2 regions of the Rhizobium sp. AN80A genome follow, and region 1 is predicted to be linked to the other one. Evidence: predicted binding sites of a transcription regulator. Region 1 holds the regulator's gene; the other holds the start of a gene.

What was found. The regulator PhoB, encoded in region 1, activates phosphate uptake and scavenging genes when phosphate is short. The targets are predictions, from matches to a motif close to TGTCATNNANCTGTCAT.
Region 2: P3R82_RS26820 (DUF2794 domain-containing protein) is a predicted target of PhoB. The motif match lies at 1,784-1,800, and genes of this name have one in related genera.

The regions. Positions count from the first base shown of each region.
Region 1 covers NZ_JASJPX010000003.1:2,384,267-2,388,445, reverse strand. Annotated here, with positions in the region: gene pstB (phosphate ABC transporter ATP-binding protein PstB) at 1-611, shown strand, start outside; gene phoU (phosphate signaling complex protein PhoU) at 655-1,368, shown strand; gene phoB (phosphate regulon transcriptional regulator PhoB) at 1,405-2,088, shown strand; gene P3R82_RS23445 (GcrA family cell cycle regulator) at 2,170-2,715, opposite strand; gene P3R82_RS23440 (aspartate aminotransferase family protein) at 3,143-4,179, shown strand, end outside.
Region 2 covers NZ_JASJPX010000003.1:3,079,433-3,083,611, forward strand. Annotated here, with positions in the region: gene P3R82_RS26810 (Bax inhibitor-1/YccA family protein) at 1-478, shown strand, start outside; partial or broken gene P3R82_RS26815 (N-acetyltransferase family protein) at 739-1,297, shown strand; gene P3R82_RS26820 (DUF2794 domain-containing protein) at 1,361-1,762, opposite strand; gene P3R82_RS26825 (thioredoxin family protein) at 2,146-2,883, opposite strand; gene acnA (aconitate hydratase AcnA) at 3,151-4,179, opposite strand, start outside.

The sequences.
Region 1 (4,179 bases):
TGAACCGCATGAACGACACGATCGACAACTGCCGCGTCACCGGCAAGATCACGCTCGATGGCGATGATATCTACGATCCGGATATCGACGTCGTCGAACTGCGCGCCCGCGTCGGCATGGTGTTCCAGAAGCCGAACCCCTTCCCGAAGTCGATCTACGAGAACGTCGCCTACGGCCCGCGCATCCATGGTCTCGCCAAGACGAAGGCCGACATGGACGTCATCGTCGAGCAGAGCCTGCAGCGCGCCGGCCTGTGGAACGAAGTCAAGGACCGCGTGCATGAAGGCGGCACCGGCCTCTCGGGCGGTCAGCAGCAGCGTCTGTGCATCGCCCGCGCGATCGCCGTCAGCCCCGAAGTCATCCTCATGGACGAGCCCTGCTCGGCGCTCGACCCGATCGCGACCGCCAAGGTCGAGGAACTCATCCACGAGCTGCGTGAAGCCTACACGATCGTCATCGTCACGCACTCCATGCAGCAGGCGGCCCGCGTCTCGCAGCGCACCGCCATGTTCCACCTCGGTAACCTTGTCGAGGAGAACGACACCGACAAGATGTTCACCAACCCGGACGATCCGCGCACCCAGGATTACATCATGGGCCGCTTCGGCTGATCTCCGAAACCGGTAAACCTCAGGACATTCAAGGATAAGCCCCATGGCATCGACACATATCTATTCCGCTTATGACGATGATCTCAAGTTCCTGACCCGCCGTATTTCGGAGATGGGCGGCCTTGCCGAGCAGATGGTCTCGGACGCTGTCCGGGCGCTGGTCAACGGTGACATCTCGCTCGCCCAGAAGGTCATTTCCGACGACGTGATCCTGGACAACGCCGAACGTGAAGTCGGCGAAAAGGCCATCATCACGATCGCCCGCCGTCAGCCGATGGCCGCCGACCTTCGCGAGATCATGGGTTCGATCCGCATCGCCGCCGACCTCGAGCGCGTCGGCGACCTCGGCAAGAACACCGCCAAGCGTGTCATCGCGGTCCAGAGCACCGGCGTTCCGCGCAAGCTCGCCCGCGGCCTCGAGCACCTCGCCGAACTGGCGCTCGTCCAGCTCAAGGAAGTGCTTGACGTCTACACCAGCCGCGTCGCCGACAAGGCGAAGTCGATCCGCGAGCGCGACGAGGAAATCGACGCGATGTACACCTCGCTGTTCCGCGAGATGCTGACCTACATGATGGAAGATCCGCGCAACATCACCAGCTGCACGCATCTCCTGTTCTGCGCCAAGAACATCGAGCGTATCGGCGACCACGCCACCAACATCGCTGAAACCATCTACTACATGGCAACCGGCGCCCAGCCGGAAGGCGAGCGTCCGAAGGACGATACGGCTAACACCGTCGGCGCGGTCACGGAATAAGCGTGACGGACCCGCGCCACCAGGAGACCGAGACGAATGATCCCAAGAGTAGCAGTCGTTGAAGACGAAGAAGCACTGAGCGTGCTTCTTCGCTATAACCTTGAGGCCGAAGGCTTTGAAGTCGATACCATCCTTCGCGGTGACGAGGCCGAGATCCGGCTGCAGGAGCGCACGCCCGACCTTTTGATCCTCGACTGGATGCTGCCTGGCGTATCCGGCATCGAACTGTGCCGTCGCTTGCGGATGCGCCCGGAGACGGAGCGCCTGCCGATCATCATGCTGACCGCCCGTGGCGAGGAAAGCGAACGTGTTCGCGGCCTTTCGACCGGCGCCGACGACTACGTCGTCAAGCCGTTCTCGACACCTGAGCTCGTTGCCCGCGTCAAGGCGATGCTGCGTCGCGCCAAGCCGGAAGTTCTGTCCTCGCTGCTGAAGTGCGGCGATATCGAACTCGATCGCGAAACCCACCGCGTCCACCGCAAGAGCCGCGAAGTCCGCCTCGGACCGACCGAATTCCGCCTGCTGGAATTCCTGATGTCGTCGCCGGGCCGCGTCTTCTCGCGCTCGCAGCTGCTCGATGGCGTCTGGGGCCACGACATCTATGTCGACGAACGCACCGTCGACGTGCATGTCGGCCGCCTGCGCAAGGCGCTCAACTTCTCGAACATGCAGGATGTCATCCGCACCGTTCGCGGCGCCGGCTATTCCATGGAAGCGTAAGCGCTTCCAGTTCTCACGATCCAACGAAAAACGGGCCCCGCGAGGGCCCGTTTTCTTGTGTTCCTTATCCGGCTTTCCGGGTCATGCGACCCGGTTGGCTGCCTTGCGGCGCTCGTTGACCGGCTGGTAGGCCATGCGCTGGTGATAGGTGCAGTAGGGCGACGTATCCGGGGACTCGCAGCCGCAGAAGTGGAAATCATCGGTCAGCGGATCGCCGACCGGCCACTTGCACGTGCGCTCGGTCAGTTCCGTGAGACCGAGGCGGCGTGAAATCGGAACGACCACGTTGGCGGACGGACGGAAGCGAACTTCCTCGATCGCATCGATGTCCATCTCTTCCTTGAGCATCGCCGAACCCTGTGGGCGGGCGACGGCACGGGCGGGCGAGATGCGCGCGGAATTGAAGTTGCTGGCGGGGCGTGGCGTGGATGCCGCCGGGCGCTTCGGCGCTCTCGTCGCCGTCGTTGCGCCGCCGGCCTTGGCGCGGCCCGGAAGGTTCAGGCGGTGGACCTTGCCGATGACGGCGTTGCGGCTTACACCGCCAAGTTGTGCCGCAATCTGGCTGGCGCTCAGGCCCTCGGCCCAAAGCTTCTTCAGTCTTTCAACGCGCTCGTCTGTCCAGTTCATGCCCTGTCTCCGCCTTATTAGCGTTGGTGTAGGCAGAATCCTTCACCCATGGCACGGACGTGTCCGGACCAAGAAACGCTTGCTCGATTTTGGTGACTAGTTCCGCCGCATGCAGTCTAGTAATTGAGTTTTAACCTAGAGTGAGGGCGACTCCGTGACAAGAGTCGGTTGAATCGCGGCGAATCGATTTCTCGGTTTTCCCCAACTTGCTGGATGGTAGAGTCATTTCTGCAACATTAGCTGTTGATAGCTCGCCGGCGCCCCGATGCTTGCTTGACGCATGCGGCAAAAGCTCAGTTTTGTTGACATCGCACTGCGAAAAGACAATAGTGCCCCTCGCCGCCGAAAGGCGGCATTTTTCATTTCCGGGCACCCGCTTTTAGCCGGAGTCCGGGCCAGTGTTGAGCGAATGACAGGAGATCGCGCCATGGCTGAAGCCGCGCCGCTTTATGATACCTACTCTCGTGCCCCGCTGCGGTTCGAGCGAGGAGAGGGCGTGTGGCTGATCACCGAAACCGGCGAGCGATATCTCGATTTCGGCGCGGGCGTTGCCGTGACCTCCGTCGGCCATAGCCACCCGCACGTCGTCGGCGCGCTGAAGGAGCAGGCCGACAAGGTCTGGCATCTGTCCAACATTTACGAGATCGCGGGCCAGGAGCGTTTCGCCAAGCGGCTGACGGATGCAACCTTCGCGGATAAGGTGTTCTTCACCAATTCGGGCGCCGAGGCACTGGAATGCGCGATCAAGACCGCGCGCCGCTACCAGTATTCGAAGGGCCATCCCGAGCGTTTCCACATCATCACCTTCGAGGGCGCCTTCCACGGCCGCACGCTGGCGACCATCGCCGCCGGCGGCCAGGAGAAGTATCTCGAGGGCTTCGGCCCCAAGACGCCCGGTTTCGACCAGGTGCCCTTCGGCGATATCGAAGCCGTTCGCGCCGCCATCACCGATGCCACGGCCGGCATCCTGATCGAGCCGGTGCAGGGCGAGGGCGGTATCCGCCCGGCGACCACCGAGTTCATGAAGGCGCTGCGCCAGCTCTGCGACGAAAAGGGCCTGCTTCTGATCCTCGACGAGGTTCAAACCGGCGTCGGCCGCACCGGAAAGCTCTTCGCGCATGAATGGTCCGGCGTGACGCCCGATCTCATGGCCGTCGCCAAGGGCATCGGCGGCGGTTTCCCGCTCGGCGCCTGCCTTGCGACGGCGGAAGCCGCATCGGGCATGAAGGCTGGCACGCACGGGTCGACCTATGGCGGCAACCCGCTCGCCATGGCCGTCGGCAACGCGGTGCTCGACGTGGTCCTCGAAGAGGGCTTCCTGCAGCACGTCAACGACGTCGCGCTGGTCTTCCGTCAGGGGCTTGCATCGCTGAAGGATCGTTTCCCCGATGTGATCGAGGATATCCGCGGCGAAGGCCTGATGCTCGGCGTCAAGGCGGCCGTTCCGTCGGCCGAGCTCCTGCA
Region 2 (4,179 bases), 700 kb from region 1:
CTTCAAGATCAACTCGATGAGCGTATCGGCCGCGCAGACGACCTTCGGCGTCTATGCCGCGCTGGTCGGCCTGTCGCTGTCGTCGATCTTCCTGATCTACACCGGCCAGAGCGTCGTGCAGACCTTCTTCGTGACCGCCGCCTCCTTCGGCGCGCTGTCGCTCTACGGCTACACGACCCGTCGCGACCTCTCGGCCATGGGCTCGTTCCTGATGATGGGTCTGTTCGGCCTGATCATCGCCTCGATCGTCAACATCTTCCTGGCCTCCTCGGCCATGCAGTTCGCGATCTCGGTGATGGGCGTGCTGATCTTCGCCGGCCTGACGGCCTACGACACGCAGCGCATCAAGGAAATGTACTACGCCGCCGACGACGCCACCATGGCCGGCCGCAAGGCGATCATGGGCGCGCTGACGCTCTACCTCGACTTCATCAACCTCTTCATGTTCCTGCTGCAGTTCATGGGCAACCGCAAGTAAGACGGAACGGGTATCGGAAAAGGCGCTCTTCGGGGCGCCTTTTTTGTTTCGGGGATCGGGTCGTCCTGGGGTGGTTGCGCATCCACCCACTCCATCGTCATTCTCGGGCTCTTCCCGACAATCCAAGCACGCCTCTACATATGCGACGCCGATGGACCACCCGCCCCCTCCCAACCGTCGCATCCCGTCCGCTTTCCCCTTGCCAACTGCCGCCGCGAATGCTCTTCAAGCGGACAGCCCCTCCAGCCATCGGCCTGCCCATGCCCGTTCTCATCCGCGACGCCGCTCCCTCCGACATCGACGCCATCACCGCCATCTACCGCGAGTCCGTGCTGAACGGCGTCGCCAGCTATGAAATCGCCCCACCGGATCGGGACGAGATGGCGGCGCGATACCAGGCCATCGTCGCGAACGGCTACCCCTATATCGCCGCGACAGGCGAGGATGGCGCGCTCATCGGCTATGCCTATGCGTCGGCCTTCCGCACGCGGCCGGCCTATCGGTTCATGGTCGAGGATTCTGATCTATCTGGCGCCGGAGGCGCGGGGCAAGGGTGTCGGCAAGCGGTTGCTGGAGGCGCTGATAGCGCGCTCGACGGCGCTCGGTTTCCGCCAGATGGTCGCCGTGATCGGCGGCGCGCATCCGGCCTCGATCGCGCTGCACGCCACGCATGGTTTCGAGGAGATCGGCCGCATCAAGGGCTCCGGCTTCAAGCACGGGCGCTGGCTCGACACCATGCTGATGCAGCGTCCGCTGGGCGACGGGGCTTCCGGCGATCCCGACCTCGCGGCCTATCCGGCGACGCTGTTTGCGGAGTGAGAGGCCTCCCGCGCGGTCGCGGAAAACGGGACCGGCGCGGTTGTCCGGCTCGTTCGCGACGCTTTACTTCTCGACGAGCTTCAGCGACTTGTTGAACACCTTCAGCACCTGCTGCAGGTCATGGCCGCGCTTCAGGATCTGGCCGTGGGTATTGACGACGGAATAGGCGCCCTGCTTGGCGGCGAGCTTGGGGTTTTTCTCGATGCGGTAGAGCGGCATCTCGCCGGAACGCTTGAAAACGGAGAAAACGGCGAGATCCTTCATGTGGTCGATCGCGTAATCCCGCCACTCGCCTTCGCCGACCATGCGCCCGTAGATCCACAGGATCGCATCCAGCTCTCGCCGGTGAAACGTCACCGGCAACGGGTCCTTGCTCTGCTTGTAGTCCCTGATATCCACGACGACGGGGGTGTCGCCATCGGTGGCCCGATTGCTCCCACGCCGCAAATCCGGCTGATCTGTCATCAGTCTCGAATGCCTCCGTTCGTGACACGCGGGTGACAGTTTGCCTTAGCGTTTACAAATTGCAAGCGCGGCCTCGTGCGCATTAAGCATAGTCTGTGCAATCTGCGGCGTGCCGCATTTCAGTCAAAACAGCGCCTCAATTAAAAGAGAAATTCGCTCGCACTTGACCGGCGCATCCTTGACGGATTCGCCGACACTGAATTCTGCGCATCGTCTTTCGGTACTTTGGGGGCGATGTGACTGTTTGGCGCCAGCGCGCCAAAGGGCCCGGCTGACCGTATCGACCTTAACCCCAGCCCCGAATACGATCAGTCGGGCCGCCCCGCTTTCACCTGACAGGCAGATGAAATCCTTCGGATGGCCTTGCCGGCTTGCTGGCCGGCTCAGATGTTCTTGCCGGCCATGATCACCGTTGCGCCGAGGATCGCCGAGGGCGTTCCGTCGGGCGTGGACGACTGCAGCAGAACCGCGCATCCCTCGAGATCGGGCTTTTGCAACAGGGTGGCGGGCAGCGTCAGGCGGGTCTGCTTTCCATCCCACATGCCGACGGTTTCGACATTCGAGACACTGTGCGTGTAGGCGATCTTCTGGCCGCTGTTTTCGCCCTTCTGCACCTCGATCGTCTTCTCGCGATCGAAATAGACCATGACGACATTGGCCTTTCCCTGGCCGGGGCCGACGGTGATCTCGAGCTGGTCGCCCTTGACCTCGGCCTTGACAGGCACGTTCAGCCCTTCGCCGCCGTTGACGAAGCCGTCGATCTTGCGCTCGATGCCGCCGAGATCCGAGCCCATCACGTGATCGCGGCCGTTGACCACGACCTGCGGCGTGTAGACATTGGCGCGACCCATCGTCTTGGCATAGCCGTACTGGCGCTCAGTGTTTTCCTTCGAGCTCAGCGTATCGGCCCAGCCCATGTAGTTCCAGTAGTCGACATGATAGGCGAGGGCGATGACGTCGCCGCGCTCAACCAGCTTGCGAAACGCCGCATCGGCGGGAGGACACGACGAGCAGCCCTGTGAGGTGAACAGTTCGACCACGCCCTTGGGCGCCTCGTCGGCGAGCAACGGGCTCGCCAAGGCGACACTTGCAATCAGCGAAATCAAAAACCGCGGCGACATTCACCTCTACCTCTTTTCCTCTCTATCCCCGCCGAAAAGGCCGGCCACATGGACTGGCCAACCACGCGGGCAGGGGCTCCAACTCTTCAACCTAGAGATAATCTCTCCCGATCCAAACGAAAAATCACGAACGGGTGAGACGGCGCCGGGGTGGGACAACTCCGCAACACTTCGCCGTGAGGGATCGCAGCCATCCAGGACGAAAAAGCCGCCGGAAATCGCTTTCCGGCGGCCATTATCGTGCAACCCATTAAAATTGTGGGCCGATCAGGCCGCGAGATCTCGCAACACCGTCTGCAGGATGCCGCCATTGTTGAGATAGACGACCTCGTCAAGCGTATCGACGCGCGACAGGAGCGGAACGTCCTTCACGGTGCCGTCGCCATAGGTGATCCTGGCGATCTTCTTCTCGCGCGGCTTGATGTTCTCGAGCCCCTCGATGGTGACGGTCTCGTCGCCCTTCAGCCCCAGCGTCGCCCAGGTCGTACCCTCCTCGAAGACGAAGGGGATGACGCCCATGCCGACGAGGTTCGAGCGGTGGATGCGCTCGAAGCTCTGCGCGATCACGGCCTTGACGCCCAAGAGGTTGGTGCCCTTCGCTGCCCAGTCGCGCGACGAGCCGTTGCCGTATTCGACGCCGGCGAAGATGACAAGCGGAACACCCTCGGCCTTGTACTGCATGGCCGCGTCGTAGATCGATTCCTCCTGCTTCGACGGGTAGTGGATGGTGTAGCCACCTTCCTTGCCGTTCGGGCCGAGCATGTGGTTGCGGATGCGGATGTTGGCGAAGGTGCCGCGCATCATCACTTCATGATTGCCGCGACGCGTGCCGTACTGGTTGAAGTCGGCGACGCCGACATTGTGCTCCAGCAGATAGGCGCCGGCCGGCGAGGCGGCCTTGATCGAACCGGCCGGAGAAATGTGGTCGGTGGTGATCTTGTCGCCGAAGAGGCCGAGGACGCGCGCACCCTTGATATCGGAGACGCCGGAGCCGGTCTTGCCCATGCCGACGAAGTAGGGCGGGTTCTGCACATAGGTCGAGTTGTCGTCCCAGGCATAGGTCTGGCCCGGAGGCACCTGCACGGCCTGCCAGTTGGCGTCGCCCTTGAAGACGTCGGCATATTTCGTCTCGTAGAGTTCGCGGGTGACGTATTTCTGGATGAAGGCCTGCACCTCGTGCGAGGTCGGCCAGATATCCTTCAGATAGACGGGGTTGCCGCTCTGGTCCACGCCGATCGGCTCACTCGTCAGGTCCTTCTGCACCGTGCCGGCCAGCGCATAGGCGACGACGAGCGG